DNA from 4 places in the Rahnella sp. GSA61A genome. Region 2 is predicted to be linked to each of the others. Evidence: predicted binding sites of a transcription regulator. Region 2 holds the regulator's gene; each other region holds the start of a gene.

Region 1 (8,027 bases), on a different contig from region 2:
AAGCGCTGTAACTGCCACCAGCCGAGCGCGATTTGTGCCACCCAGGCCAGCACCGCACAGAATATTAATGCCGCAGTCGGGGTCATCATTTTCTCCTTAACATGATGTTGTTAATAACATGATGTTGTTAATGACAGAGTAATCCGCCCCTGCATAACAGAGGCGGAGCACATCAGAACATCACCTGTCCGCCGGTGATATTGATCGACTGACCGGTACAATACGAGGCTTTATCGCTGGCATAAAACAGCAGCATATCCAGCACATCCTGATAGTCGCACCCGCGTTTCAGAGGTACTTTATCGATGTAATACTGCTCGACTTCATCGGCCTGAATGCCCAGTTTTTTGGCGTATTGCGGTAATAATGACTGGAACATCGGCGATTTGAGTAAATTGCCCAGCATCAGCGAATGCACGGTAATACCGTACTCTGCCAGATCCAGCGCCAGAGACTGTGTCAGCCCCACGCCGCCGAATTTGGCCGCGCTGTAACCGGCATTATGTTTGCTGCCCACTTTGCCGGATTTGGAGTTGATCTGAATAATGCGTCCCGGAATACGGTCGCGGATCATCAGGCGCGAAAACTCACGGGCGCAAAGGAAATATCCCACCAGATTGACCTGCAACGAGAGATCAAAGTCGTTGAGGGCAAAATCCGTGATTGGCGATGCCTTCGCCATCCCTGCGCTGTATACCAGTAAACTGACCCTGCCGAACGTCTGATCCACCGCTTTCGCCAGTTGTTCTACGCTGGCTTCATTGGTGGCATCGACTGCAAATCCGAACGCCCTTTCCTCGCCAAACTGCCGGTTAATCTGCTCTGCCACCGATGCGGCATTCTTCTCATTCAAATCCGCCACCGCCACGCGATAGCCGGATTCAGCCAGCCCCTGACAGAGAAATGCGCCCAGCGTCTGCCCCCCGCCGATCACGACTGCAACCTGTTCCATAACTGACTCCTGACTCTGATAGTTAATCGATAAATTTCAATACGCTGCCCAGCGGAATATCGTCGGGCGTGGTGCCTTTTACATGTACGCTGCCGGGAAACTCAGCCTCGGCACTGCCGTCAAAACGCAGGGTGATATGCCCCAGCTCGCGCAGATTTTGCATCGCCACCTCTCCCACGGCGGTCACCGGATAACGCACATCAGCCAGTTCCATATACGCGCCACGATGCAATTCCCCTTCCATTTTCCCGGGCTGGTGAATGAAGCAATAATCCTGAATATCCGCTGGTGCCCCTTCACGGAAGGTGATCAGCATCTGGTCGGTTAAGGCTTCACGGGCGAAATCGCCGATTTGCGTAATAGTGGTTTGATAAATGGTTTGCACAGTGACTCCTTACTGGTAAATGAAAGCGGAAGCGGCCCAGGCGATAAGTACCGTCGGTGCGCCGGTCAGAAAACGGCTGACCAGCACCGAAGGCACGCCGACGCGCACGGTGTCCTGTTTGGCTTCGGCGAGCGAAAGTCCGACAGGAATGAAATCGCACGCCGCCTGAGCGTTGATGGCGAAAAGTGCAGGCAGCGCCAGATGTGGCGGGATATTGCCCAGCCCGATCTGCACCCCCACCAGCACGCCGATAACCTGCGCGATCACCGCGCCCGGGCCGAGGAAAGGAGAAAGCAACGGGAAGGAACAGATCAGCGCCAGCATCACCAACCCGACGGGGCTTTTCGCCAACGGCGTCAGCCCGTGCGCCACCAGATCACCCAGCCCGGAGGCCATAATGATGCCGATCAGCGCCGCCACGAACGCCATAAATGGCAGGATGGTTTTGAGCACGGTGTCGATGGTGTCGCGCCCGGCCTGGAATAAAACGGCTACGCCGGAGCCCATCCCCATCCCGACTTTCGCCAGCAGGCCGTCGCTTTGTTCGGTAATTTTTTTAGTGGTGTCGTAGTCGCGTCCTGCCGCAGCCGGTGCGGGTTTAGCCGCTGCGCTTACCGGCTCAGCCGCCTCTGCGCTTTCCAGCACGATGTCATGCTCACGGACACCGGAAACATAAATGTCTTCGGTAATAAATTGTGCCAGCGGGCCGGATTTACCGGTCGAATGGATATTAACCGTCGGGATGCGTCGCTTTGGGTAGATGCCGCAGCGCAGCGTGCCGCCACAGTCGATTACCGCCACACCGATTTCCTCTGCCGGTGGCTCACCTTCTTTAAAACCGTCTACCGTTTCCCAGCCGGTCAGTTCTGCCAGCTTGTCGACAATCGCCGGGCGCGTGCCCGCCGTGATATACATCACTTTTTTGCCGGGCACCGCCTCAATCAGCAACGGACCACCCCAGCCACCTTCACCCCGGTTAATGCGAATCGTAACGCTCATTTTCTGCTCCGCTTTTTAGAATTTGACCTGATTAGAATTGAACCTGATTACAACTGAACCTCACGATCAAGCTGAATGCCCATCTTGCGTTCAAAGATGCGGGTGGTGAGATCCGTTACCCAGCCGCGGAAGAAGTTAGTCACCATACCGACCAGGAAATAACTGACGGCCAGCGGCCCGAGCGGTAATCCCAGCGTGGTCAGTCCGCTGGCAACGCCGAGATACACAAACAGTTCGCCGGGGTTAATATGCGGGAAGAGTCCGTTCATGGAATGGCAGCTGTAGGAGCCTGCGGCGTAATAGCTGGGTTTGTAGATTTCAGGCATAAAACGCCCGAGGCTGAGGGTCATCGGATTGCAGAAAACAAAGGTGCCAATCACCGGTAACAGCAGATAACGTGAAACCGGATTTCCGGCACAACGCTGCGCCAGACGTTCGATCCGCCGCTGTCCGACAAACACGATCAGCGCGTTCATGACGACCAGCAAACTAATTAAGAGAGGCAGAATGCCGGTGACCATGCCGACAAACACCTCTCCCCCTTTTTGAAACAGGCCGATAAACCACTCGGCACCGTGCGTTATTACATCGATCATCATCTTCTCCTGTAGGGATACGTGGGTTTAAGCTTTCATGTTTTGTTACTCCACGCTGAAAATATAATCATATTGAATTTATATTAATTATATATTGATCACATTTTGAAAGTTTAATCTTTCAAATTGAAAGATAGATGTTCGAAGGAGTAGCACAGGCAAAGAAAGAAACGGGAGGGAAGGGAAAGAGGCGGGCCGGAGGATCGCCCCCGGCCGCTGATTTTTAAGAAATTACAGAAAGGAAAGCAGTAAACCGGATCACGCGGATACCGTAAAGCCGAGCATCATGCCGGTGTCTTCGTGTTCCAGCAGATGACAGTGCGCCATGTAAGCATGTTGTTTATCCGCCAGATGATTAAAGCACACCAGCACTTCGCTGCGGGCGCCTTCAACGCGCACGATGTCCTTCCAGCCCTGACGATGGGGCGCGACCGGCTGACCGTTTTCAGAAAGAATACGGAACTGTGTGCCGTGGATATGGAAAGGATGCAGCATCATGTCGCCTTCGCCCGAAAGGGTCCATTTCTCATACTGGCCTTGTTTCACATCGAAAGCGGGCAGGTTCATGTCGTAGGCTTTGCCGTTAATTTTGTTGCCCTGCATGAAATCATAACCACCGGACGATTGACTCATGTCCATTCCTGCCATACCGCCATGACCGTCGTGACCGGAACCGGACATACCCGGCATTGCGGCCATCCCGCCCCCGCCGTGATCCATGCTCATGCCGGCCATCGCCTTGTGGCCATAACGTTTCATCAGCGCCGCCATACCCTGCTGATCAAGCTGCGGATCCATCATCAGTTGCAGCCAGCGGGTCGGCAGATTATCCACTGACACCAGCGCCGGAAGCGGCACCAGCGTGTCCGGCAATGAACTGCCGCTTTGGGTCAGCGTCGGCTGAATGCGTAACACCGGCAACGGTTTGTCGAACGGTGCCAGCGTCATGCCCATTTGCTTCACCGGCAGCGTGACCAGATCAAAAGCTTTGCCGTCGCTGCAATCAATCAGCACTTCAAAACGCTCGCCCATCAGCAGCGGCAAATCGCTGACTTTCACCGGCTCAGGCAGGAAACCGCCGTCACTGGCGATGACATACATCGGCCGCTGATCGCTGGTGGCGATGTGCAGCGAACGTGCATTACAGCCATTGAGTAAACGAAAACGTACCCAGCCACGGGAAATTCCGTGCTGCGGATACACCGCGCCGTTGGTCAGCATGTGTTGCCCGAACCAGCCGACGGCGGCGGTCATGACGTCCATCTGATAATCGATTTTACCGGCGTCGTTCAGGCGCTTATCCTGCAAAATGACCGGAATATCATCCACGCCCCAGCGTTTTGGGATCTGCAACAGATCACTGCTTTCATCTTCGATCAGCACCAGCCCGGCGAGCCCCATCGCCACCTGATAACCGCTGGTCTGATGCGGATGCGGGTGGAACCAGCAGGTCGATGCGGGTTGATCAAGTTGCAAACTGACTTTGCGATTCTGGCCGGGTTCGATTAATCCCTGCGGCCCGCCATCCACGTCACCGGGAATTTCCAGCCCGTGCCAGTGAACGGTGCTGGCCACATCCAGCCGGTTATTGATGGTGACGCTGACCGGTTTCCCACGACGGATACGCAACGCGGGGCCGAGAAGATTACCGTTTACGCCCCAGGTTTCAGTGTTCACGCCGGGCAGAAACTGGCTCTGCCCGCGCTGTAATGTGAGCGTAATGGCGCTGCGGATATCCGGTTCGAGCAATGCCGGGATGGGCAATGCCGGGCGGTCAGCGGCGAGCGCGAAACGGCTCCAGCCGGGCAGCATACTGGCGGCGCCCATCAGGGTCGTCCACTTCACGAAATCGCGTCGGTTCATTTTTCGGTCCTTTTGAAGGGTGATAACCAGACAGATGGCGCAGGCGTGCCATAATAGTACGACAGCCTATTCCTTCCCCTAAGGGGAAGGTCAAGCGGTTCAGCGGTAAAAGAAATTTGGTGCCGCTCAGTGCAAATATGGTAACGTCCTTTTAACTGCCTGTGAGCCAAGTCCTTCTGACTTTCAATCTACAAGAACAAGAACACACCCATGAAAAAAACAACACTGTGTTTGTTATTACTGTCGCTGCTCGGTTTCTCCTCCGCCAGTCAGGCGCTGAGTGAATCAGAAGCGGAAGATCTGGCGGATCTGACGGCAGTCTTCGTTTATCTGAAAAATAACTGCGGTTACGAACAACTGCCGAACACCCAAATCAAACGGGCTATCGTGTTTTTCGCCCAGCAAAATCGCTGGGACCTGAGCAATTACAACAGCTTTAACATGCAGTCGATGGGCGAAGAAAGCTACCGTGATCTGAGTGGGATCGCCGTGCCTAAACCGACAAAATGTAAGTCTCTGGCCCGCGACTCGCTGAGTTTACTGGCCTACACCAACTGAATCCTGTCAGCCGTTTTTCAGCCGTGAGCTCCGTCATTCTGATGCCGGAGCCTGTTTGCTTTCCTCCCTGTCCCCCGATTTTTCGCACCACGCCTGCCTCGTCTACACTTAATCTACATTTACCTGTCTGAAATTCAACCGTGCATGGACAGGCAGAGTTAGCTATCATGTGCGCCCATTTTTATGGCTGCGATTGATCAGGAGAAACAACGACATGTCCCGGAACTCGTCATCCAAAGAAATATGGTATGAGACGCTGCACGCCCATTTTGGCCAGTACTTCAGCGTCGATAAAGAGTTATACCGAGAGAAAACCGATCATCAGGATCTGGTGATTTTCGAGAACGCGGCGCTGGGTCGCGTGATGGCGCTCGACGGCGTGGTGCAAACCACCGAGCGTGATGAATTCATTTACCACGAAATGCTGACCCACGTCCCGTTGTTCGCCCACGGCAGCGCCCGCAAGGTGCTGATCATTGGTGGCGGCGACGGCGCAATGCTGCGCGAAGTGTCTCGCCACAAAGGCGTGGAGTCGATCACGATGGTGGAAATTGATGCCGGCGTGGTGGAGTTTTGCCGCCAGTATCTGCCCAACCATAATGCCGGTTCTTATGACGATCCGCGTTTCAAACTGGTGATCGACGACGGCGTGAACTTCGTTAATCAGACCACTGAAACCTTCGACGTGATCATCTCCGACTGCACCGATCCCATCGGTCCCGGAGAAAGCCTGTTTACGTCGGCATTCTACGAAGGTTGTGCCCGTTGCCTCAATCCGGGCGGCATTTTCGTGGCACAAAATGGCGTGTGCTTCCTCCAGCAGGATGAAGCGGTGAACAGCCACACCAAACTGAGCCACTATTTCAGTGATGTCAGTTTCTATCAGGCCGCGATCCCGACCTATTACGGCGGCATCATGACCTTTGCCTGGGCGACCAACAGCCCGGAATATCGCCAGATTGACAGCAAAACCTTGCAGGCGCGTTTCGACGCCGCAGACATAACTTGCCGTTATTACAATCCGGCGATTCATCACGGCAGCTTTGCCCTGCCGCAATATTTACTGAATGCCCTGTCAGCCGCACGCTGATACAGCATCCATAAGGGGGTGAACTAAATTGCAAAAGCTGAAACTGCATGGCTTCAACAACCTGACCAAAAGCCTGAGTTTTTGTATCTACGATATCTGCTACGCCAAAACCGCAGATGATCGTGATGGCTACATTGCCTACATTGACAAAGAATATAACGCCAACCGTTTGACGGAAATTCTCACCGAAACCTGCTCCATTATCGGTGCCAATATCCTCAACGTGGCGCGACAGGATTACGAACCACAGGGCGCCAGCGTGACGATTTTAGTGAGCGAAGAGCCGATGGACCCGCGTGATGTCGATACCACCGAGCATCCGGGTCCGTTGCCGAATTCCGTGGTCGCGCATCTGGATAAAAGCCATATCTGTGTGCATACCTATCCGGAAAGCCATCCCGAAGGCGGGCTGTGTACCTTCCGCGCTGACATTGAAGTCTCGACCTGTGGCGTGATTTCGCCGCTGAAAGCGCTGAACTATCTGATTCATCAGCTTGAATCCGACATCGTCACCATCGATTACCGTGTCCGGGGTTTCACCCGCGACGTGAACGGCGTTAAACACTACATCGACCATTCCATCAATTCGATTCAGAACTTCATGTCGCAGGATATGAAAGCACTGTACGACATGATGGACGTCAACGTGTATCAGGAAAACATCTTCCATACCAAGATGTTACTGAAAGAGTTCGATCTCAAACATTACTTGTTTAATGCCAAACCGGATGAACTGAGCGCGCAAGAGCGTAAAGAAATCACCGATTTGCTCTACAAGGAAATGCAGGAAATCTATTACGGCCGCAATCTGCCGTCAGTCTGATCAGAGCTGAATAAAGGAAAGGCCGGGCATTTTTGAAATGTCCGGCCTTTCTTTTGTATAGACAAATTCTGATATTGAATATTCCCCCGCCTGAAACTCAATAAGCATTACTTAAGTAAAATATATTTACATGGATGAATACCCGCTATACTCCTTAAGACAAATTAATATCAAAACAGTCATTAAATCTTTATTTAAGCTAAATTTAACGATGAAGGATCTGTTATTTAAGCCAAATTAAAGAAATAATATACAGATATTAAGTCAAACAAAATTGTTATATAACCAATAATTTAGCTTATGGCAGATCAAAAGATCGCTTTTTTACTAAAAACAGATAAATAACTTTAATTATCCCCCTCCTGACATTAGCATCCCCTCATTGCTTACTAAGCAACCAGCTCCATCCACCCGTAAGTAGAAATAAAACATGAAAATGATTAAATTAAAGACCGTATCCAGCTTGCTGGTCGCGAGTTCTTTATTGGTTTCCGGGGTTTCCCGGGCCGGGGAAAGTTTGTTGAGCAGCAATACCGAAGGGATGCGGCACTATGTGAGTTATGGTGCCGAATATTACAAGTGGGACGAATCCGTCAGTAATATGGACGGTAAATATGTTGCTGAACATGGCCCGCGCCTGCGCGTTAATTTCGGATCCAATAACTATCTCGATACCCAAAGCGGCTTATTAAAAGCCTGGGACATGAGCGTGATGTTCGGGATCGTCCGTTATAAAGGCAGTACGCTGGACGATCAGGCCA
Region 2 (8,027 bases):
CTCTGTTCCACCAGAAGGACCCGCTGATCCAACCGTTGCTGGCGGGTTTAGAATAGTGATGCCCTCTTTGGCTTCGCGAATAAATATGGTAACAATAGGCTTAATTATGCGCAGCCTTGACGCCAGAACTTCGACCACAGAAAAGACCGCGTCTCGCCTGCCTGCATCACCTTTATGGAGAACAGCGCATTATGTCAGCCAAACATCCTGTTATTGCCGTGACCGGTTCGAGCGGTGCAGGCACCACGACCACCAGCGTGGCATTTCGTAAAATATTTCAGCAGCTTGGTTTGCGTGCGGCGGAACTGGAAGGCGACAGTTTTCATCATTTCACCCGTCCTGAAATGGATGCGGCAATACGCAAGGCGCGCGATCTGGGACGTCATATCAGCTACTTCGGGCCGGAAGCCAATGACTTTGGTTTGCTGGAAAAAAGCTTTATCGAATACGGTAAAACAGGCACTGGTCGTTCACGTAAGTATCTGCATACTTATGACGAAGCCGTTCCCTACAATCAGGTGCCGGGTACCTTTACGCCGTGGCAGGCGTTGCCGGAACCGACGGATATTTTGTTTTACGAAGGGTTACACGGTGGCGTGGTGGCGGACAAAATTGACGTTGCCGCGCAGGTCGACCTGCTGGTCGGCGTAGTGCCTATCGTCAACCTCGAATGGATCCAGAAACTGGTGCGCGATACCGGCGAGCGCGGGCATTCCCGTGAAGCGGTGATGGATTCCGTCGTGCGTTCGATGGATGACTATATCAATTACATTACGCCGCAGTTTTCCCGCACACACATCAATTTCCAGCGGGTACCCACCATCGACACCTCGAACCCGTTTGCCGCCAAAGCCATTCCGTCACTGGATGAAAGCTTTGTGGTGATTCATTTTCAGGGACTGGATGACATCGATTTCCCGTATCTGCTGGCCATGCTGCAAGGGTCGTTTATCTCGCACATCAAAACACTGGTGGTGCCGGGCGGCAAAATGGGGCTGGCGATGGAGCTGATCATGGCGCCGCTGGTGCAGCGCCTGATGGAAGGCAAGAAGATCGAGTAAACTTTATTCGGCTGCAATCACTTCAAAGCTGTGGGTGATTGTGGCCGCTTTCCCCAGCATCAGAGACACAGAACAGTATTTTTCGGCAGACAGGCTGACTGCGCGTTCAACAATCTTATCGGTCAGATCCTTACCGGTGACGATAAAATGCAGATTGATGTGAGTGAACAGACGCGGCGCTTCTTCGCGGCGTTGTGAGGTCAGCTTCACTTCACAATCACGCACGTCATTACGACCTTTTTGCAAAATTGACACCACGTCGATTGCACTACACCCCCCTGCGGACATCAGTAACATTTCCATCGGGCTTGGGGCTTTATCACCCGCGTTTCCATCCATTGAAATCTGATGACCCGATGCAGACTCACCTAAAAATGTCAGTCCTTCAACCCATTTGACACGTGCATGCATGAACTATTCTCCCGGTGAATAAACTTGTCGAAATCTGCTCTCAGAGTACCCTTTCACCTAAAATCTGGCAACGTAACCCGATCGCCATCATGCTGAAGCGAGACAACAGAAGACAGCATCTCAAACCTGTGCTACAAACAAAGCCGAAACATACTTTCCAGTAAATTGCGGTGACGGTTTTTGCGGTTTAAGTACAGAACCCACGGTGATGACAGCAATAAACAGGCTGTTGCACTCCGACATCCGCTTGCAGCATTTCTGGAGAGTTATATGCTGAAAGGGCGCTTTGGATTTGAAGTGCCGTACAGGGAACTCTGAGCCCTGTGATTTTGGGCAGCGATAACAACAGAGGATAATAGCAAATGGTTCTCGGCAAGCCACAAACAGACCCGACTCTTGAATGGTTCCTGTCTCACTGTCATATACATAAGTATCCTTCTAAAAGTACGCTGATTCACCAGGGTGAAAAAGCCGAAACGCTTTACTACATCGTGAAAGGGTCAGTTGCTGTCCTGATTAAAGATGAAGAAGGCAAGGAAATGATACTGTCCTACCTTAACCAAGGTGACTTCATCGGTGAGCTGGGACTCTTCGAAGAAGGTCAGGAACGCAGTGCCTGGGTACGTGCTAAAACTGCCTGTGAAGTGGCTGAAATTTCGTATAAAAAATTCCGCCAGCTGATTCAGGTTAACCCGGATATTCTGATGCGTCTCTCCGCGCAGATGGCCAACCGTCTGCAAGTGACGTCAGAGAAAGTCGGCAACCTTGCCTTCCTTGACGTTACCGGTCGTATCGCTCAAACCTTGCTCAATCTGGCTAAACAGCCTGATGCAATGACCCATCCGGACGGGATGCAAATCAAGATTACCCGCCAGGAAATTGGCCAAATCGTCGGTTGTTCACGTGAAACAGTCGGACGCATTCTCAAAATGCTGGAAGATCAAAGCCTGATCTCCGCACACGGTAAAACGATTGTCGTTTACGGCACACGTTAATCCCTCAAAAATTGGCGCGGCAAAACACTGTCGCGCCTTTTTTATGGGCTAAGCTTTACCCATGACGCTATGGCGAAGACTGTTTTACCATCCTGAAGTGAACTACGCGCTGCGCCAGACGCTGGTGTTGTGCTTACCTGTTGGCATTTGCTGGCTGTTTGGCAATTTGCAAATGGGCCTGCTGTTTTCCCTCTGCCCGGCCTGTTGTAACATCGCCGGTCTGGATACCCCGCATAAACGCTTTTTCAAACGCCTGCTCGTCGGCGGTTCACTCTTTGCCGTGAGCAGCCTTCTGCTGCAACTGATGCTCGAAAGCTGGCATATACCGCTGCCGCTGATCATGCTGTCGCTGGCGTTACTGCTCGGCGTCACCGGTGAAATCAGCCCGCTGCATGCGCGCCTGTTGCCCGGTGCGCTGGTGGCGACTATCTTCACGCTGAGTATGGTGGGCGTGCGCCCGATGTGGCAGGCCCCGGTGTTGTTCGCCGCTGGCACAGCCTGGTACGGATTGTTTAACTGGGCGTGGTTTCGTATTTCGGAAGAACAGCCGATGCGCGAAACGCTCAGCCAGCTCTATCTGCAACTCGCGGATTATTTCGAAGCCAAGTACAGCCTGCTGACGCAACACACCGATCCCGAAACCGCGTTACCCCCACTGCTAGCCCGCCAGCAGCAGGTTATCGACCTGATTGCCCTGCTTTATCAGCAATTACACATGTTGCCCCAGCACGGACATCATCATCACCATAAGCGGCTATTTCAGCGTTTTCAGGTGGCGCTCGATTTGCAGGAGCACATTACAGTGAGCCTGCATCAGCCGGAAGAAGTGCAGAAACTGGTGGAGGAAAGCCATGCCGAAGCGGTTATCCGCCGAAATGCACAGGTGATTTCCACCCGTCTTCGGGTGATTGCCGACGATATTCTTTATCACCGTTTATCCGGGCGCTTTACGATGGCCAATGAGCTGACCGCGCTGGAGAAAATCGCCGCGCGCAACCCGGACAATCCGGTAGGTCAGTTTTGTTATTACCATTTCAGCCGCATTGCCCGTCTGTTACGCACACAGCGGCCGTTGTACAAACGTGACCTGATGAACACCCAGCCGCGTTTGCCCTTCTGGCCCGCGCTGAAAAGCTATCTTTCCTTCAAATCCGTGGCACTGCGTAATGCCGCACGTTTGGGCATTATTCTGGCGATTGGCAGCAGTCTGGGTCTGTTCTTCAATTTGCCCAAACCCTACTGGATCTTGCTGACTATCATGTTGGTCAGCCAGAACGGTTATAACGCCACGCGGGTGAGGATCCAGCACCGTGCACTCGGTACGCTGGCCGGATTGCTGATTGCCTCAGGCTTGCTCAAACTGGAACTGCCGGAAGGCACCACGCTGCTGTGCATGCTGCTGATCACCCTGTTGTCCTATACCGTTCTGCGCAAAAACTACGGACTGGCGATGGTCGGCATGACGGTGACTGCAGTGTATACCCTGCAATTGCTGGCGATGAACGGCGTGCATTTTCTGGTACCACGACTGGTCGATACCCTGATCGGCTGCGCGCTGGCCTTTGGTGGCACTATCTGGTTGTGGCCGCAATGGCAAAGCGGTTTGCTGCGCCAGAATGCACACCAGGCGCTGGAAATCTATCAGGACGCTATCCGCCTGCTGCTCGAGGAAAGCCCCGACACCGCCAAACTGGCGTACACCCGTATGCAGGTCAATCAGGCGCACAATAAGCTGTTCACTTCGCTAAATCAGGCGATGCAGGAGCCGGGTTTTAACTCACATTATCTGGCGGATATGCGTTTGTGGGTGACGCACAGTCAGTTTGTGGTTGAGCATATCAACGCGATGACGATCCTCGCCCGCGAGCATTACATGCTGCCGGAAAAACTGGCGACGGAGTATTTACAGACCTGCGAAATCGCGCTGCAAAGCTGTCAACAACGACTGCTCTACGACGGGCCGGGCAGCGAGAACAACCTGTTTAATGCGCCGGAACTTCACCCGGATATGCCACTGACCGAAATGGAACGCCATCTGCGGCGCGTAATTTCACATCTCAGCGTGATGCATACCATCTCGTCACTGGCGTGGAAGCAGAGGCCGCATCATGGGATCTGGCTGACGCGGCGGGCGTGAAGGGGGAGACCCCTTTCAAATCCCCTTTTTACTGGCTTGCAGTCAGACTGCTTTTTGAAATTGAGAAAATTTCGGTTTCTCAAGTACGGATGCCGTGTACTGGCGTTCTTTTAAACGGATTGAGAAAGTTTCGGTTTTTCAATTGCCGTGTTCGCTTAACTCACCGAGCCGAAACCGACCAAAGAGGGCTAAGACGAGCCCTCTTTGGAATCTCCACGTCTTAAACTGCGCGCTTCGCTCGTAGGCTATGTTCCAGCAACCACAGCGACAGGCTGGAAATCTTGCCGCGTTGCGGTTCCTTCTCTCGGTCTTCGAGCCACTGGTCTCGAAGCCGCTCCGTTCAGCAAGATTTCTGATTCGCCCGCAGGATTCTAAATTCAAAAGCAGAAGGGTTTTATCTTTTAGAAATGTCGATTGGCGTGCTCAAAAATGGCACCGAATGAACGGTTCGAGACCTATGGCTCGAAGCCTGAAATTCGGGAATCGCGCAGCGATGACATTTTGCGCCACACACTAATGCGCCAGAACATGTCCGCCGTGCCCGCGACAGCGCGCAGTGAAAAAGCGAAGGGAGATCCAAGAGGGAAAAAGCACTTTTCCCTCTTGGTCGGTTTCGGCGCGAGAGGCCATGTGATAAATGTTAGTGAGAAACCGAAATTGTCTCGATCAAGCGTTTAAAGACGGAGGCGTGGGGATCACCCCCCACAAACTTTCCCCACGGCTTTCTCAAACCTTTCCATCCCTTCTTCAATATCCGCGAAGTCGATAACAAGCGATGGCGCAAACCGCATCACGTTTGGTCCGGCGACCAGCATCATCAATCCGAATTCTGCCGCGGCGGCATGGAATTCTCCGGCGCGGTTTTTATACGCATCAGAAAGCTCGGCGCCGATCAGCAAACCCTGGCCGCGGAACTCGCTGAAGATGTGATATTTCTGGTTGATGGCCTCCAGCGCGCTGATGAATTTCTCGCGGCGCTCGTTGATCCCGGCCAGCACGTCTGGCGTATTGATGATATCCAGTGCAGCCTCAGCGACGGCGCAGGCCAGCGGGTTACCGCCGTAGGTGGTGCCGTGTTTGCCCGGTTCCATCACCGAGGCCACGTCTTCGGTTGCCAGCATGGCGGAAACCGGGAAACCGCCGCCGAGCGCTTTGGCAGTGGTCAGGATGTCTGGCGTCACGCCGTAATGCATGTAGCTGAACAACTTGCCGCTGCGCCCCATGCCGCTTTGTACTTCATCCAGCACCAGCAGCGCCTGATGTTTGTCACAAAGCTCGCGCAGACCTTGCAGAAACGCTTTGGTCGCAGGCGTGACACCGCCCTCCCCTTGCACAGGCTCGACAACAATGGCGCAGGTGTGGTCGTCGATCACCGCTTTTACGGCATCCAGATCGTTGAACGGCACGTGCACAATATCAGCGGGTTTCGGGCCGAAGCCGTCGGAGTATTTCGGCTGGCCACCCACGGAAACCGTGAACAGCGTGCGACCGTGGAAGGCATTATGGAAAGCGATGATCTTACTTTTGTACGGGCTGTGACGGTGCGAAGCGTAATAGCGCGCCAGTTTAAAGGCCGCTTCGTTGGCTTCAGCGCCGGAGTTGGCGAAGAATACGCGGTCGGCAAAGGTGGCGTCGATCAGCTTCTGCGCCAGTCGAAGGGCGGGTTCATTGGTAAATACGTTACTGACATGCCACAGGGTTTCGCCCTGCTCGTGCAACGCTTTCACCAGTGCCGGATGGCAATGTCCAAGCGCCGTCACAGCGATACCCCCGGCGAAATCAACATACTCGTTCCCTTGCTGATCCCACACGCGACTGCCTTTACCTTTCACGGGAATGAATTTCGCAGGTGAATAAACCGGCAAAATAACTTTATCGAATGTGCCCCGATCTACCGATGATTTTTCCGCCATTACCCTTCTCCCTCACGACCATTGATATGAAAATATAATCACAAAATATGCATAAAAAATCACATACAGGCAAACAGAAATCGCATCTGATGGGCAAGTAATTTTTTCAGCAATATTAACTGATTAGATTTTAAGGAAATTATCCAAAAGCTGATGCCCCTGCTCGCTCAAAATGCTTTCAGGATGGAACTGAACGCCATGCAGCGGCAAGGTTTTGTGCATGATGCCCATAATGTCGTCACGACCACCATCCCGTTCTGTCCATGCAGTAACCTCGAAACAATCGGGCAGCGTCTGTGGCGCGACCACCAGCGAATGGTAGCGCGTCACGGTCAGCGGATTATTCAGCCCGGTAAAGACACTCCTGCCGGTATGGCGGACAGGGGATGTTTTACCGTGAATGGCCTGCCGGGCGCGGACGATGCTCGCGCCGAACGCCTGCGCCATCGCCTGATGCCCGAGGCACACGCCAAGTATCGGTAAACGGTCGGAGAAATGGGCAATCGCTTGCAGGGAAATGCCAGCCTGATCAGGCGTACACGGACCGGGAGAAATCACCAGATGTGAGGGGGAAAGCTGTTCAATGTCGGTGAGCGTCAGCTGATCATTACGCATCACTTTCACCTCTGCACCTAGCTCGCAAAAATATTGATAGAGGTTGTAGGTGAAGGAATCGTAGTTGTCGATCAGCAGCAGCATAGTGTACCCGGTAAAAGTCGGAAAATTTACCGGGCAATTCTACGCATTTTTCAGCTCGGGCTCAGTATTTTGTCGATCAATGTTCTTCCGGGATTTCACTGACAACAGTATTAAAAATTGCCACCAGCTCGGATTCATCACCAAACACCGCCGTTTTATTGGCCGCCAGCCAGCGCTCACGATCCACTTTGGACCAGTCAATATCGTAGCCAGCATGAATGACCAGTTGCTCGATGAAGATCCGCAGCGCACGTCCGTTACCTTCGCGGAACGGATGCAGCAGATTCAGGCCGGTGTAATAGTGAGCCAGACGCTCAGCGAGATTATCCAGGGGTAACCCGACCAGAAACGCTTCTTCTTCAAGCTCCTGCATCAGCGCGTTGCCCTCTTTTTCGATGTATTCGAAATGGCAAAACTGAGTGTCATCCTTGTAGATATCGATTTCACGGAACTCGCCTGCCCAGGCGTAAATATCCTGGAACAAAGACAGATGCACCGCACACAGATGCGGCAGTCCCATCACCGCAGGCCCAAGCGGCATCGCTGACGCGCGCAGGGCAGTAAATGCGAGTTCGGCCTGCAACAGACGATGTTCTTCACGGATTTCCAGCCGGTTTTTCAGCACATTGATGCCGGTATAATAGTAAGGGTCGGCACCGGGCACGAGTTTATCGTTCATAGTGCTTCCTCAGTTCGGTGAGGCGTTGTGAAATTTGTTCGTTGTCTAACGTGATAACCTCAACCTGCAAACCATCCAGCGCGCTACTGGCCTGAAAGTTCTGCCGCTGACGTTCGCGAAAAAGTTTTTCCT
Region 3 (8,027 bases), on a different contig from region 2:
CCCGTCTGCTTGAGCAGACACTGGCCTGGGCTTTGGCGTAAGGAGAACTGTCATGCAAACGCAAACTATTCCCGGCATTCTCGACAATCTGTTCCGCGCTCAGACAATGACGCAGGAAGAAAGCCAGCAGCTATTTACCGCCATCGTGAATGGCGAACTGGAACCGGCGCAACTGGCCGGTGCATTAATCAGCATGAAAGTGCGCGGTGAGCAACCGGCTGAAATCGCCGGCGCCGCCAAAGCATTGCTGGCACACGCCGAGCCGTTCCCGCGTCCTGACTATCCGTTTGCGGACATTGTCGGCACCGGCGGCGACGGCACCAACAGCATCAATATTTCCACCGCCAGCGCCTTTGTAGCGGCAGCGTGTGGGGCACGGGTGGCAAAACACGGCAACCGCAGCGTGTCCAGCCGTTCGGGCTCATCGGATTTACTGGCTGCTTTTGGCATCCGTCTGGATATGCCTGCGGAAGAATCCCGGGCCGCGCTGGATGATCTGGGTGTGTGTTTCCTGTTCGCGCCGCAATACCACACCGGTTTCCGCCATGCGATGCCGGTGCGTAAATCGCTGAAAACCCGCACGCTGTTTAACGTGCTCGGGCCGCTGATCAACCCGGCACGTCCGCCGCTGGCACTGATTGGCGTGTACAGCCCCGAACTGGTGCAGCCGATTGCAGAAACATTGCGGGCACTGGGTTATGAGCGTGCTGCGGTGGTTCACGGCGGCGGCATGGATGAAGTGGCGATCCACGCGGCAACGCAGGTTGCGGAGCTGAAAGACGGTCAAATAACCACTTACGAACTGACGCCACAGGACTTCGGTATGGATAATTATCCGATAGAATCCCTGCTGGGTGGCGAGCCGGAAGAAAACCGTGACATTCTGGCACGCTTATTACAAGGTAAAGGAGATCCGGCCCATGAAGCCGCGGTGGCCGTTAATGTAGCGATGTTACTGCGTCTGTTCGGTCAGGAAGATTTAAAGCAAAATGCACAACAGGCTTTGGACGTCATGCGCAGCGGTGAACCCTACCAGCGCGTGGTGGCATTGGCAGCAAGAGGATAAGTGATGCAGCAGGAAACCGTGCTCCACAAAATTGTTCGCGATAAAGAAATTTGGGTCGCGGCACGTAAAGATCAGCAACCGCTGGCCAGCTTTCAGAACGACATAACTCAGAGCCAGCGCAGTTTCTACCATGCCCTGCAAGGGGCAAGAACCGCCTTTATTCTGGAGTGCAAACAAGCGTCTCCGTCGAAAGGCAAGATCCGCGAAAACTTCGATCCGGTAGAAATCGCCAGTGTTTATAAAGACCATGCTTCCGCCATTTCAGTATTAACGGACGAAAAATACTTCCAGGGCAGTTTTGATTTTCTGCCGCTGGTGAGCAAAACCGTCACACAGCCTGTGCTGTGCAAAGATTTTATTATCGACCCGTATCAGATCCATCTGGCCCGTTTCTATCAGGCTGATGCGATTTTGCTGATGCTGTCAGTGCTCGATGACGATCAGTACGTTCAGCTCGCCGCGGTTGCTCACAGCCTTAACATGGGGGTGCTGACGGAGGCCAGTAATGAAGAAGAACTGGATCGCGCCGTTAAACTGAAAGCCAAAGTCGTCGGTATCAATAACCGCGATTTGCGCGATTTGTCTATCGACCTGAACCGCACCCGTGAGCTGGCACCGCGCGTACCGCATGGCGTCACGGTCATCAGTGAATCAGGTATTAATACTTACGGACAAATCCGTGAACTGAGCCGCTTCGCCAATGGCTTCCTGATCGGCAGTGCGCTGATGTCGGAACAAGACCTGAGCAGTGCCGTTCGTCGCGTGCTGCTCGGTGAAAACAAGGTCTGTGGCCTGACCCGCGCTCAGGATGCCAAAGCCGCGCACGAAGCTGGTGCTATTTATGGCGGGCTGATTTTTGTTGAAGCCTCACCGCGTTTCGTGACACAGACGCAGGCGAAAGAAGTGCAGAACGGCGCACCGCTGAAGTATGTCGGCGTGTTCCGCGATGAAGAAATCACCACAGTGGCCCAGACGGCTCAGACATTAAACCTGGCCGCCGTGCAGCTTCATGGCGACGAAGATCAGGTTTATATCGATGCCCTGCGCACAGCCTTGCCGCAAACGGTTCAGATCTGGAAAGCGCTGAGCGTCAAAGAAACATTGCCAGCGCGCGACCTGAATCACGTGGATCGTTACGTCCTGGACAACGGCAAAGGGGGCACGGGTCACCGGTTCGACTGGAGCAAACTGGCCGGTCAGGATTTGAGCAATACCTTGCTCGCCGGTGGACTGAGCGCAGATAACTGCGTCGAAGCCGCACAACTCGGTTGCGCAGGCCTGGATTTCAACTCCGGTGTTGAAAGCGAGCCGGGCATCAAAGATGCCGGGAAAATTAATGCCGTATTCCAGACATTGCGGGCGTATTAAGCCGCACGCAATGACGCAAAAATTGACAGACAGGACGCGATAACATGACTTTACTTAATCCCTACTTTGGCGAATTTGGCGGCCAGTATGTCCCGCAAATTCTGATGCCTGCGCTGGCTCAGCTGGAAGAAGCTTTTGTCAGCGCACAGCGCGACCCTGAGTTTCAGGCCGAATTCATTGATTTACTGAAAAACTACGCAGGCCGCCCGACCGCGCTGACACTGTGTAAAAACCTGACCGCAGGCACCAAAACCAAGCTGTACCTTAAGCGTGAAGATTTGCTGCACGGCGGCGCGCACAAAACTAACCAGGTGTTGGGTCAGGCATTACTGGCCAAACGCATGGGCAAAACTGAAATCATCGCCGAAACCGGCGCGGGTCAGCACGGCGTGGCATCGGCACTGGCCTGTGCGCTGCTCGGCCTGAAATGCCGCATTTATATGGGCGCAAAAGACATTGAGCGTCAGTCGCCAAACGTGTTCCGTATGCGTCTGATGGGGGCTGAAGTGATTCCGGTACATAGCGGTTCTTCCACGCTGAAAGATGCCTGTAATGAGGCGCTGCGTGACTGGTCCGGCAGCTATGAAAAAGCCCACTACATGCTGGGCACGGCAGCAGGCCCGCATCCGTATCCGACCATCGTGCGTGAATTCCAGCGTATGATCGGCGAAGAAACCAAAGCGCAGATGCAGGAACGCGAAGGCTGCCTGCCGAATGCGGTGATTGCCTGCGTCGGCGGCGGCTCCAATGCGATCGGTATGTTTGCGGATTTCATCGACGACACCAGCGTGAAGCTGATTGGCGTTGAACCGGGTGGTCTGGGCATTGAAACCGGACAACACGGCGCGCCGCTCAAACACGGTCACGTCGGCATTTACTTCGGCATGAAAGCACCGATGATGCAGACGTCTGAAGGTCAGATTGAAGAATCCTACTCGATTTCAGCCGGTCTGGATTTCCCGTCCGTCGGCCCGCAACACGCGTTCCTCAACAGTATTGGTCGTGCAGAATATGTGTCGATTACCGATGATGAAGCGCTGGATGCCTTTAAAGAATTGTCCCGCCATGAAGGGATTATTCCTGCACTGGAATCCTCTCATGCGCTGGCTTACGCGCTGAAACTGATCAAGGAAACACCAGAAAAAGAACAGATTCTGGTGGTGAACCTGTCCGGCCGCGGCGACAAAGACATTTTCACCGTACACGACATCCTGACTGCCCGGGGAGAGATTTAATGGAACGTTATCAGCAATTATTCAAGCGTCTGGAAAGCAAAAAAGAAGGCGCATTTGTTCCTTTCGTCACGCTGGGCGATCCGGGCGTTGAGCTGTCACTGTCAATCATCGATACGCTGATCGAAGCCGGTGCCGACGCACTGGAACTGGGTGTACCGTTCTCCGATCCTCTGGCCGATGGCCCGACCATTCAGAATGCAAATCTGCGTGCTTTTGCTGCGGGTGTGACGCCAACGCAATGCTTCAACATGCTGGCCCGTATTCGCGAAAAGCATCCGGATATTCCGATTGGCCTGCTGATGTATGCCAACCTGGTGTTCCACAATGGTATTGAAACCTTCTATCAGCGTTGCGCTGAAGTGGGCGTCGATTCGGTGCTGGTTGCCGATGTGCCGTTTGAAGAATCTGCGCCATTCCGTGCGGCCGCGTTACGCCACGGCATCGCTCCTATCTTCATCTGTCCGCCAAATGCCTCTGACGATTTGCTGCGTGAGATTTCGTCTCATGGCCGCGGATACACTTACTTGCTGTCACGTGCAGGCGTGACAGGCACTGAAAAACGCGCGCTGACGCCGCTGAATCACTTGGTTGATAAGTTACGTGAATACAATGCCGCGCCACCCTTGCAGGGCTTTGGTATTTCCGAACCGTCACAGGTGAAAGAAACGCTGGCCGCAGGCGCAGCCGGTGCTATTTCCGGTTCAGCGACGGTGCGTATCATCGAAAACAATCAGCATCAGCCTTCTGAAATGCTGGCTCAGCTTTCCCGCTTTGTCAGTGAAATGAAGGCCGCGACCCGCGCTTAACCCTCTCTCAGACAGAACCTCAGTCATACAGTGACTAAGGTTCTGTTTCTTTTAATTTCTTACTTTTTTTTACCCCGCTTAATTTGTATTACCCATTTCAATAATCCAAACTAAAATTACTCTGCAGATCAATGATACTGTATGAGAGAGATATCATCTGCTCAGTTAACATGTTGTTTCTTTTGGTTTTATAACAAATCATGGAGAGTTATTTTATGAAGCTATTCAAAACATTGTCCGCATTCTGCATGGCAGCGGTTGTGGTCCTGGCGGTTGCCGCTTGTGCGCCGACCAAAAAATCAGAAGGAACCGGTGGTTACATCGATGACACCGTCGTCACCACAAAAGTAAAATCTGCCCTGCTGGCAGATAAGAGCATTAAATCCACTGAGATCAGTGTCGAGACCTTTAAAGGCCGCGTACAGTTGAGTGGTTTTGTGACGTCAACAGCAGATGCAAACCGTGCAGTTGAAGTGACTCGCGGCGTAGCCGGTGTGCGTTCAATTGAGAATGATATGCGACTGAAATAATCAGGAATGTAGCAAACTGAAAATCTAAGAGGCGCCGAAGCGCCTCTTTTTTGGACCGTCTTTCCGGAAATCAGAAACGATAGCCGGCGCCAAACATAAAGACCCATGGGTCGATCCGGGTGTTGATGTTTTGCTGCTCACCACCAGCTTTGAATTTGACTTCCGTATCAATATCCATCCACCAGACAGACATGTTAATTAACCAGTTATCGTCCAGGTTGTAATCCAGACCAGCCTGCGTTGCCACACCCCAGGAATCTTTGACGCTTAAATCAGACAGCCCGGCATCACGCCCGGTCTGGTTGAAATCCGCGTCATAAAATGTGGTGTAGTTGATACCTACTCCGAGGTACGGACGCAATTTGTCCTGACGGTCACCAAAGTAATACTGCGCCATCAGAGACGGCGGTAATTGTTTCACTTCTGCGATAGTCCCGGTACTTTGCAGACCGACTTTGTGCTGGAACGGTGTGGCTGCCAGCAACTCCATCCCGATATTGTCAGTGAACATGTAACCGAGGGTTAATCCCATCTGCGTGTTGTTATTGATATTAAATGAACCCAGACCCAGCACGTTGTCCGAGCCTTCTGTCGGACGAACTGTGGCTGTCCCTACGCGAAAAATCACATCCCCTGCCTGATGTGCGCTCGAGACTGCCGGAAATGCCGCTGCTGCCACTAATGCCCAATATGCTGCTTTCATTGTCCCTTCCCTTTGTGTGGATTAGTTATCAACCGCGCGAATGATACCTACTCTTTGGTATGGTTTGATCAATGCGGGATCACATCTTTAAAACAAAAAGTAAGAAAATGCATCTTCCGCAAAGCGATCTAAATCTATAAAAACAAAGGAATTGATCTGCATCAAAAATGAGGAGATTTTGTTGTTTTGTTAACAGGTGATATTTCAGTTGCTAAAAAAAATGGTGCTGCGTAATTTGCATACTCATAGTTAGTTTTGGTTTGGTGCCGTAAGGAGTCGGTAACTTCCAAGATGGGCGAAATTAACAATCCTTGTATGACCTGTGGCGCATGCTGCGCTTATTTCCGCGTTTCATTTTATTGGGCTGAATCTGAAGAGGCTGGCGGCTGTGTTCCGCAGGCACTGACAGAGCAAGTCACCCCTTTTCTGAGTTGCATGCAAGGCACGAACAGTAAAACGCCGCGCTGTGTTGCCCTGGAGGGTGAAGTGGGACATGCGGTTTCCTGTTCTGTTTATCTCAACCGTCCGACACCGTGCCGCGAATTCGATCAGTCAGGGTTGAATGGCATCGGCAATGCCGCCTGCGATCGTGCCCGTGCGAAGTATGGCCTGCCCCCTCTGGATGTAAATTTACCGACGATTGATCTCAGCCACCTCAGTTGCGTTTAAGCAGAGATTGATCGACGGGTCTGACAGGAAATCAGCGCAAAACTATCGGCGGAGGGTATTTAAAGGGTACAATCCCCGCCTTATTGATTTTTGCTTTTTGCCAAGGAGCGTCCATGTCTATCACGGCCAGTACGTTGTACCGTGACAGTTATAATTTTATGCGTAATCAGATGAGTAGCGTTTTGGCGCTCTCGGTTCTGGCCGCATTAATCACCGTCATATTAAGCTGGGTTTTAAGTCCTTCATCTGAGCAGGTCGAGGCCATCGGGCAACTGATGAGTAACATGACCGGCATGAGCGTCGGCGATATGATGGGATATATTGAGCAGCAGATTACTCCGGAGCAGCAAAGCGCGATTTTCCGTTACAGCCTGGCCGCTCTGCTGTCAACGCTCGCCGGAAACGTTATTCTGGTCGGCGGCGTTCTGACGTTGATCCAACTGATTTCTCAGGGCGTTCGCGCCAGTATTACGCAAATTTTGAGTGCGTCATTGCCGGTGTTGCCACGTCTGGCCATTTTGCTGTTTATTTACAGCATCATGTTCCGTATCGGTCTGGCGCTGCTGTTTGTTCCGGCATTCCTGATTGCGATTGCCTGGTCAATGTCACCGGTTATTTCCTGTAAAGAGAATGCCGGCGTGTTCAAAGCAATGCGCCTGAGCACCCGCCTGGCCTTCAGCAATGTGCGTCTGGTCGCCCCGGCCGTGATGCTGTGGATTGTGGCGCAGGTGGTGCTGATGCTGTTTGTTGGCGTACTGAGTGCGCTGAATCCGATGATTGGTGCAGTGATCCTCGGCGCAGTGAGCAACCTGATCAGCGCCTTTATGCTGATTTATCTGTTCCGTCTTTACATGAAATTACATGCATAATATAGACATAACTTTTTCAGGGGCGCTCCGGCGCCCTTTTCTTTTGTCCGCGAAATGATTCCGGTATAGTCATCCCATACATAAAACATGGAATGAAGTATGAAGCAGCTCCTCGATTTTCTTCCCCTGATTGTCTTTTTTGTGGTTTATAAGCTTTACGATATTTTTGTCGCATCAGGCGCGTTAATTGCGGCCACCGCGTTAGCGTTAGTGATTACCTGGATTCTGTATCGCAAAATCGAGAAGATGACGTTAATCACCTTCGCGATGGTCGCTGTTTTCGGCACCCTGACACTGGTTTTCCATAATGACGAATTCATTAAATGGAAAGTGACAGTTATTTATATGCTGTTCTCCGGTGCATTACTGATCAGCCAGCTGGTTCTGAAAAAGCCGTTAATCCAGCGTATGTTGGGTAAAGAGCTGACATTGCCGGATCACGTATGGAATAAACTGAACGTCAGCTGGGCCATCTTTTTCCTGCTGTGCGGACTGGCCAATATCTATGTGGCCTTTTGGTTACCGCAGAATATCTGGGTTAACTTCAAGGTATTTGGCCTGACCGCACTGACGCTGGTATTCACCCTGCTGAGTGGCGTCTATATTTACCGGCATATGCCGGATGACGAAAAAAAATAAGCATTCTTCTGCACGGGCCTTTCTTTGAAAGGCCTTACTTTTTCAAATTGTTGAACTGTGTGAAGCCTATCGTATGAACGAAAAACATAGCTTACCCAATGGTGAAATGGTGTTGCGTACGCTGGCGATGCCAGCTGACACC
Region 4 (8,027 bases), on a different contig from region 2:
TAAACGCCGGATGCCACTGTTCAGCGCCCTTTTCGTTTTTTGTCAGTTTGCCACCAAACGCCACATCGACGGACAGTGAGCTGTTGTGGCTGAACCACGGATAGCATTCGCGATGCCAGTTATCCGGCGCTTCCTGTTGTTTGCCTTCGCTGAACGACTGGCGGAAAAGACCGTACTGATAGTTCAGACCGTAGCCGGTGGCCGGTTGCCCGACGGTCGCCATGGAATCGAGGAAACAGGCAGCCAGACGGCCTAATCCGCCATTGCCCAGCGCCGGATCGGTTTCCTGCTCCAGTACGTCGGCCAGCTCGACACCCTGCTCTTTCAGCGCCTGACTGACCGTGTCGTACCAGCCGAGATTGATCAGATTATTCGCGGTCAGGCGCCCGATCAGGAATTCCATCGAAATATAGTTAACGTGCCGTTGCGGCTGTTTCGCCGCCGCCGGTGCCGGTTGCGCGCTCAGTTGTTCAGATAATGCGGCACTGGTGGCCTGCCACCACTGGTGCGGTGTCATATCCTGTGCCTGCTGCAAACCGAACCCTTGCCACTGGCGTTTCAGCGCGGCTAAAAACTGCGTCTTATCTAAAGTCACCTGCATCACATGCCTCTTTATCCGGAAATTTGTAGGGAAAGTCTGGTGTTGATTATCACTATGCTGACGCGTATGTCGGTGAGCGGCATCCTCCCGTAAAAGATTAGGCAGGGAGGAGAAACGGGGCGTAGCCGGAGGAGACGGAGGTTCAGGGCAGATGCCTGAAAATTTGTATTAAGAAGTGTGATGCAGAGCAACTTAACGGCATGTAAAAACGTAACATTCTTGCAATCAATGTTTCAAAGGAGGACTTTAGAAAAAGTGATTAATTACACGCTGTGAAATAAATAACGTCCCCTCTGTCCTTCTGTCAAAAGAATCGAAAAAAATGCTGATCCCTTCAAAATTGAGCCGCCCGGTGCGGCAGCAAAATACAGTGGTTCGGGAACGTCTGCTGACGAAGCTCTCGACTGCGCCAAATTATCGTCTGACCCTGGTCGCCAGTCCGGCGGGTTATGGGAAAACGACGCTGGTGGCGCACTGGGCTGCAGGTAAAAGCGATCTGGGCTGGTATTCTCTTGATGAAAGCGACAATCAGCCGGAGCGCTTTGCCAGCTATCTGATTGCTGCTGTACAGCAGGCCTGCGGCGGGCATTGCATCAAAAGCGAAGCGCTGAGTCTCAAGCATCAGTACGCCAGTTTACCTGCGCTGTTTGCCCAGCTTTTTGTGGAGCTTTCCGACTGGCACAGCCCGCTGCTGCTGGTGATCGACGATTACCATCTGATTTCCAATGACGCCATTCATGAAGGGATGCGTTTTTTCCTGCGCCATCAGCCGGAAAACCTGTCACTGGTGGTGCTTTCACGCACCCTGCCACCGCTGGGCATCGCCAATATGCGTGTGCGGGATCAACTGCTGGAACTCAACGCCTCGCATCTGGCCTTTACGCATCCGGAAACACAGCAATTTTTCGACAACCGGCTGAAAGACCCGATTGATCAGGCAGACAGCAGCCGGCTGTGCGACGAAGTCGCGGGCTGGGCCACCGCCTTGCAACTGATTGCGTTATCGGCGCGGCAGTCTTCTCACCCTTCACAGCATTCGACGCAGCAGTCCGCACGCAAACTGGCCGGGCTGAATGCCAGCCATCTTTCTGAATATCTGGTGGATGAAGTGCTGGATCGCGTTGATGCCCCGACGCGTGATTTTCTCCTGCGCTGCTCGCTGTTGCGCTCAATGAACGATGCGCTGATTGTGCGCCTGACCGGCAGCGAAAATGGTCAGCAACGGCTGGAAGAACTGGAACGTCAGGGATTATTCATCAACCGTATGGATGACAGCGGCGAATGGTTTAACTTCCACCCGCTGTTTGCCACATTCCTGCGTCAGCGTTGTCAGTGGGAACTGGCATCTGAGCTGCCTGCCATTCACCGCGCTGCCGCCGAAGGCTGGCTGGCACAAGGTTTTCCGGCCGAAGCCATTCATCATGCGCTGGGTGCCGAAGACACCAATCTGCTGCGCGATATTCTGCTGCAACATGCCTGGGCCCTGTTTAATCAAAGCGAGCTGGCGTTGCTGGAAGAATGTCTTGCCGCTCTGCCCTATGACCGGCTGATTCAGAATCCTAAACTGGTGTTGTTGCAGGCATGGCTCGCACAAAGTCAGCACCGTTATGCTGAAGTCGAGGTGTTGCTGGCCCGCGCTGAAAGCGAAATGAAACAGCATAATATTGTGATGGAACAGGCACTGGCGGCCGAGTTTGATGCCCTGCGGGCACAGGTAGCTATCAACGACGGACGTCAGGATGAGGCGGAAAAACTGGCCACTGAGGCGCTGCGCTATCTGCCTTATGAAAGCTATTACAGCCGCATTGTGGCCACGTCCGTGACCGGTGAAATCCAGCACTGCAAAGGGGATCTCACCCGCGCACTGCCGCTGATGCAGCAGACCGAGCAAATCGCCCGCCGTTATGAAGCCTATCACTACGCCTTATGGGCGCTGCTGCAACAGAGTGAAATTCTGATTGCTCAGGGTTTTTTGCAGGCCGCGTTTGAGATGCAGGATCGCGCTTTTGAACTGGTGCGCGAACAGCATCTTGAACAGTTGCCGATGCACGAATTTTTATTGCGTTTACGTTCCCAGCTGCTGTGGTCATGGTCGCGGCTCGATGATGCAGAAGAAGCTGCGCGTGAAGGGCTTAATGTGCTGAGCAATTTCCAGCCACAACAGCAGTTGCAATGCCTGGCAATGCTGGCGAAATGTTCGCTGGCACGCGGTCAGCTCGACAACGCCCATCACCATTTACAGCGCTGTGAAGCGTTGCTGAAAACCGGTCAGTATCACATTGACTGGCTGACCAATACCGATAAGCCGCGGGTGATTTACTGGCAGATGATTGGCGATAAAAACGCTGCACGCCAGTGGCTGCAACAGGCGCGTAAACCGGACATGGCAGATAACCATTTCCAGCAAGGCCAGTGGCGAAATATTGCCCGCGTACAGATTTTGCTGGAACAGTTTGATGAAGCTGAAGTGGTGCTCGATGAACTGAATCAGAATGCCCGGCAGTTGCGCCTGACCAGCGATCTGAACCGCAATTTGCTGCTGAGTAACTTACTTTACTGGCAAACCGGGCGCAAAAGTGACGCCCAAAAAGCATTGATCGAAGCGCTGGCGCTGGCGAACCGTACCGGTTTTGTCAGTCATTTCGTCATCGAAGGGGAAATGATGGCGCAACAACTGCGCCAGTTGATCCAGCTTAATCTGCTACCGGAACTGGAACAGCGCCGCGCCCAGCAGATTTTGCGCGAAATTAACCAGCATCACCGTCACAAGTTTGCGCATTTCGACGAAGGCTTTGTGAACAAACTGCTGACCCATCCGCAAGTGCCGGAACTGATCCGTACCAGTCCGCTGACGCAGCGCGAGTGGCAGGTTCTGGGGCTGATTTACTCCGGCTACAGTAATGACCAGATTGCCGGTGAGCTGGACGTTGCATCAACGACCATCAAAACCCATATCCGTAATCTGTATCAGAAGCTGGGGGTTGCGCACCGGCAGGAAGCGGTGCAGCAGGCTCAGCACCTGTTACAAGTGATGGGTTACGGCGCGTAATTATCTCTTCAAAATACATCACGATTTCTCCACTTTTCATAACACATCGTCAAAATAAGTTGATGTGTTATGCCTATTTTTTATTAGCGAACATTTTTTACTCAAAAATAAAATCCGGTGATATAATGTGACCGTCGTCACATAATTGTAATTCACCATTTCTTCTGTAAAGCCCATTGCCCGCCCGTCGTAGCAGCCTTCCGGCTGATTTTGGCTTCGTGCAAGTGGCTGTAGTAAGTAAGGATTTTATAGATGGGTACATTAACTGCCGGGATTTTAATGATGCGCTGGGAATTGCTGAGCGCTTTTTTGATGTTCTGCACCAGTCAGCTTAATATTGTTTGTCGCCAGTCCAGCCGCAATACCATGGCATTCGTTTGCAGTGGTATCGGCCTCACCGTGACCTGTTTCTTTGTCATGAGCCTGATGGGCATGAGCTACAAAGCCGTTGCCGTCGCGCAATTCTGGGCAAACACCAAAGACGTTTTCTTTGATGTCATGAGCAAAACCCCGACCGATATGTCTTACTACTATTAATCCGATTTCCTTAGCGGATATTCCAGATTATTAAAGGGCAGAACCGCATGTTCTGCCCTTTTTGTTATCCCGCGCTTTCCCCCCGTGTTACTTCTGATGATTATTTGTTCAGCCGGATGTCATGTAATCCTAAATATAAAAATTTGCGTGACGCATCGAATGTCTTTTTGTATCTATCATTCTGATTACCTGTAAATTGCGGGATGTACCGAAAGGTAAAAAGATATTGTGCTGGCGTCTAAACTATTCATTGCTAATAGTTGAAGGGACGTATTAGATTCTCACTCTATACTTTTCTTAGAATGATCATTGCTTTGTTTGCTTCAGGCTGCTGAATTTTCTCTGATTTGGCTCCCCTGCTTATGGTTGAAGGAATTCCGATGAATACGCATCACATGCTTGGCGCGTTAGTGTTACTGGTAAGTTCTGCTTCTTCTCTCGCCGTTGAAACAACGGGCATTCCTCAGGATCAGGTGAAAGAGCGCAACGCGTTCATTGCCGATTTGATGAAAAAAATGACCCTTGATGAAAAAATCGGTCAGCTGAATCTGGTCACTGTGGGGCCTGAGTACCAAAAAGAAGCCATCATGGCTGACATCCGCGCCGGTAAAGTCGGTGGCGTGTTTAACACGGTAACTAAGCCCGATATCCGCCGTATGCAGGATCAGGTGCAGTACAGCCGCCTGAAAATTCCTCCGTTTTATGCCTATGACGTGGTGCATGGGCAGCGCACGATTTTCCCTATCAGCCTCGGTCTGGCGGCGAGCTGGGATATGCAGGCGGTGGCGACCAGCGCACGTATTTCAGCCCAGGAAACGGCAGCCGATGGCCTGAACATGACGTTCTCACCGATGGTCGATATCACCCGTGATCCGCGCTGGGGCCGTGTTTCTGAAGGTTTCGGCGAAGATACCTATCTGACCTCGCGCCTCGCGCATGAAATGGTTACCGGTTATCAGGGCAAAGATCCGTCTGCCCCTGACGCCGTCATGGCAAACGTCAAACACTATGCGTTGTACGGTGCTGTCGAAGGCGGCCGCGAATACAACACTGTGGACATGAGCCTGACCCGCATGTTCAACGATTACATGCCACCTTATAAAGCGGCAGTCGATGCGGGTGCCGGCGGTGTGATGGTGGCACTGAACAGCGTTAACGGTATTCCTGCCACCTCGAATACCTGGCTGCTGAAAGATATTCTGCGCGATGACTGGCAGTTCAAGGGCCTGACTGTCAGCGACCACGGCGCCATTGGCGGGCTGGTCAAACATGGCGTAGCCGAAGACGATCGTCAGGCGGCCGCGATGGCGCTGAAAGCCGGTGTCGATATGGACATGGCTGACAATATGTACGGTAAGTACCTGAAAGGGTTACTTGCCGACGGCATGGTGAGCCAGAAAGACATTGACCGCGCCGTTCGCGATGTTCTGGCCGCGAAATGGGATATGGGGCTGTTTGTTGATGAATATCGTCATTTAGGCCCGCAGTCGAGCGATCCGGCTGACACCAACGCCGAAAGCCGTCTGCATCGCCAGGAGGCGCGCGAAGTGGCACGGACCTCGCTGGTGCTGTTGAAAAATAACAATCAAACGTTACCGTTAAACAAAAAAGGTACGATTGCCGTCGTTGGCGCGCTGGCTGACAGCAAGCGTGATGTGATGGGCAGTTGGTCGGCAGCCGGTAAGGCAGCGCAGGCAGTCACTGTGTTGCAGGGGATGAAAGATGTGCTCGGTGATAAAGGCACTATCCTCTATGCCCGCGGTGCCAACGTCACCAACGATCAGGCTCTGGTCGATTTCCTGAACTCTTACGAGAAACAGGTGATCAACGATCCACGCAAACCGCAGGATATGATCGACGAAGCGGTGAAAACAGCAGAAAAAGCTGACGTTGTGGTCGCCGTAGTCGGCGAAGCACAAGGCATGGCGCACGAAGCGTCCAGCCGTTCCGAAATTAACATTCCGCAAAGCCAGCGTGACCTGCTCAAGGCATTGAAAGCCACCGGTAAACCGCTGGTTGTCGTGTTAATGAATGGCCGTCCGCTGACCCTGTCGTGGGAAAACGAAATTTCTGATGCCATGCTGGAAACCTGGTTCAGTGGCACCGAAGGCGGACATGCGATTGCCGACGTTCTGTTTGGAGACTACAATCCATCAGGCAAACTGCCGATGACCTTCCCACGCTCAGTCGGGCAAATTCCTTTGTACAATAGCGTGCTCAATACCGGCCGTCCGTTTAATCCTCAGCATCCAGATAAATACACCACCCGTTATTTTGATATCACCAACGGCCCGCTGTTCCCGTTCGGTTATGGCCTGAGCTACACCAGCTTCGGTGTGTCTGACGTGAGTTTGTCATCCACCACGATGGATGCCGGACACCCGCTCACCGCCAGCGTGACGGTGAAAAACACCGGCAAAGTCAGCGGTGCGACGATCGTCCAGATGTACCTGCAGGATGTCACGGCATCGATCAGTCGTCCGGTTAAAGAGTTGAAGAATTTTGAGAAAATCAACCTGCAGCCAGGCGAAGAGAAAGTTGTTACCTTTACGATCACCGAAAAAGATTTACGCTTCTACAACGATAAATTGAAATGGGCTTCAGAGCCTGGAAAGTTCAATGTATTCGTGGGGTTAGATTCTCAGGATGTGAAACAAACCAGTTTCCTGCTGAAATAACTTTCCGGGCCTGACATCAGGCCCGGAAGAGAATCAAAAACCTTCTCTCTCAGGCGGTATTCCGGTAACGGAGACCGCCTGTTCTGAGCAGTAATTTCTGTCCGGTAACTGGATATATAACTGGCAGTGGCTAACCTTAAATTCAATGTGTTACGCCATTCCGCCCCTGTCCGTTTTTTTACGGAACGTGGCGAATGTGCTGAACAGAGTAAGCTCCGTCTGTGCTGACTGTCGCCCGTCGCCACACTGGCGGCGTATAGCGTTCTTTGCGGAGAAACATTCATGGTCGACTCTCAAGATGCTTCCCTCCTGTACCTGCACTTTGGTACACCACGCCCATATTGGCGACTGGGTTCAGACAGCAATGCCCTGGAGTTATCCGCAGAGAAAGGCGTCGTCAATATTGCTATCTCTCTGACGCAGTGGCAGGCAGGGAAAATAAGGCAACTCACCGGGATCACCTCGAGTTTTACCCTGGATATCACGCTATTCGGATCCCCTGCGCGTTTGTATCTTGTCGGGCGAAAAATCGACAGTAAAGCCTGGGCCGGTACGGCATCCGCCTATCAGGACACTGAGTCTGTCGCCCATGACCTTGAAGTCGGTCTGACCTTTGCTGAGCAGGTGGTTTCTGAAGCCAACTCCGTGATCGTGATTATCGATCAGGAAGGCAAAATCCATCGTTTTAACCGTCTGAGCGAGGAATATACCGGCCTGCGCGAAGAAGATGTTATCGGACGCAGCGCCTATGACCTTTTTATGTCGATGGAAGAAGGCCTGGCCTCACGTCAGAATATCAATGGTTTTTTCCAGCATCAGCAATCTTATGAAGTGGAACGCTGGATCAACACCGTCAAAGGCCAGCGCCTGTTCCTGTTTCGCAATAAATTCGTCCACAGCGGCAGCGGCAAACAGCAAAAATATCTGATTTGCTCCGGCTCTGACATCACTGACGAACGCAAGGCGCAGGAGCGTTTGCGCGTGCTGGCAAATACTGATCTGGTCACCGGTTTCGCTAACCGTAATGCCTTGCAGGAGTCCCTTGCCCGAGCACTTATCGAGCGTGGTGAAAACAACGTCGGGCTGATTTATCTGGATCTGGATAACTTCAAAAAAGTTAACGACGCCTACGGACATATGTTTGGTGATCACCTGCTGCGCG

The links. Region 2 encodes CRP, which controls carbon source genes, mostly activating them, when cyclic AMP is high. Its sites were predicted from a motif close to ATGTGANNNNNNTCACAT; they were not measured.
Region 1: LC431_RS00920 (PTS glucitol/sorbitol transporter subunit IIC) is a predicted target of CRP. The motif match lies at 3,019-3,036, and genes of this name have one in related genera.
Region 3: ompW (outer membrane protein OmpW) is a predicted target of CRP. The motif match lies at 5,858-5,875, and genes of this name have one in related genera.
Region 4: LC431_RS10865 (YjcB family protein) is a predicted target of CRP. The motif match lies at 3,776-3,793, and genes of this name have one in related genera.

Annotation. Positions count from the first base shown of each region.
Region 1 is NZ_JAHXYO010000001.1:197,364-205,390, forward strand. Features, by position in the region: gene gutM (transcriptional regulator GutM) at 1-86, opposite strand, end outside; gene srlD (sorbitol-6-phosphate dehydrogenase) at 173-952, opposite strand; gene srlB (PTS glucitol/sorbitol transporter subunit IIA) at 975-1,337, opposite strand; gene LC431_RS00915 (PTS glucitol/sorbitol transporter subunit IIB) at 1,347-2,336, opposite strand; gene LC431_RS00920 (PTS glucitol/sorbitol transporter subunit IIC) at 2,384-2,932, opposite strand; gene cueO (multicopper oxidase CueO) at 3,191-4,795, opposite strand; gene LC431_RS00930 (YacC family pilotin-like protein) at 5,006-5,353, shown strand; gene speE (polyamine aminopropyltransferase) at 5,568-6,443, shown strand; gene speD (adenosylmethionine decarboxylase) at 6,472-7,266, shown strand; gene LC431_RS00945 (hypothetical protein) at 7,697-8,027, shown strand, end outside.
Region 2 is NZ_JAHXYO010000008.1:19,009-27,035, forward strand. Features, by position in the region: gene allS (HTH-type transcriptional activator AllS) at 1-56, shown strand, start outside; gene LC431_RS12155 (phosphoribulokinase) at 192-1,061, shown strand; gene LC431_RS12160 (OsmC family protein) at 1,065-1,472, opposite strand; gene crp (cAMP-activated global transcriptional regulator CRP) at 1,835-2,467, shown strand; gene LC431_RS12170 (YccS/YhfK family putative transporter) at 2,529-4,604, shown strand; gene LC431_RS12175 (aspartate aminotransferase family protein) at 5,300-6,517, opposite strand; gene LC431_RS12180 (aminodeoxychorismate synthase component II) at 6,641-7,216, opposite strand; gene LC431_RS12185 (putative adenosine monophosphate-protein transferase Fic) at 7,293-7,895, opposite strand; gene LC431_RS12190 (YhfG family protein) at 7,885-8,027, opposite strand, start outside.
Region 3 is NZ_JAHXYO010000006.1:663-8,689, reverse strand. Features, by position in the region: partial or broken gene trpD (bifunctional anthranilate synthase glutamate amidotransferase component TrpG/anthranilate phosphoribosyltransferase TrpD) at 1-1,066, shown strand, start outside; gene trpCF (bifunctional indole-3-glycerol-phosphate synthase TrpC/phosphoribosylanthranilate isomerase TrpF) at 1,070-2,434, shown strand; gene trpB (tryptophan synthase subunit beta) at 2,479-3,669, shown strand; gene trpA (tryptophan synthase subunit alpha) at 3,669-4,475, shown strand; gene LC431_RS09605 (BON domain-containing protein) at 4,691-5,005, shown strand; gene ompW (outer membrane protein OmpW) at 5,076-5,708, opposite strand; gene LC431_RS09595 (YkgJ family cysteine cluster protein) at 6,000-6,377, shown strand; gene LC431_RS09590 (YciC family protein) at 6,491-7,246, shown strand; gene LC431_RS09585 (septation protein A) at 7,346-7,885, shown strand; gene yciA (acyl-CoA thioester hydrolase YciA) at 7,959-8,027, shown strand, end outside.
Region 4 is NZ_JAHXYO010000007.1:4,079-12,105, forward strand. Features, by position in the region: gene malP (maltodextrin phosphorylase) at 1-601, opposite strand, end outside; gene malT (HTH-type transcriptional regulator MalT) at 924-3,650, shown strand; gene LC431_RS10865 (YjcB family protein) at 3,903-4,187, shown strand; gene bglX (beta-glucosidase BglX) at 4,568-6,865, shown strand; gene pdeR (cyclic di-GMP phosphodiesterase) at 7,148-8,027, shown strand, end outside.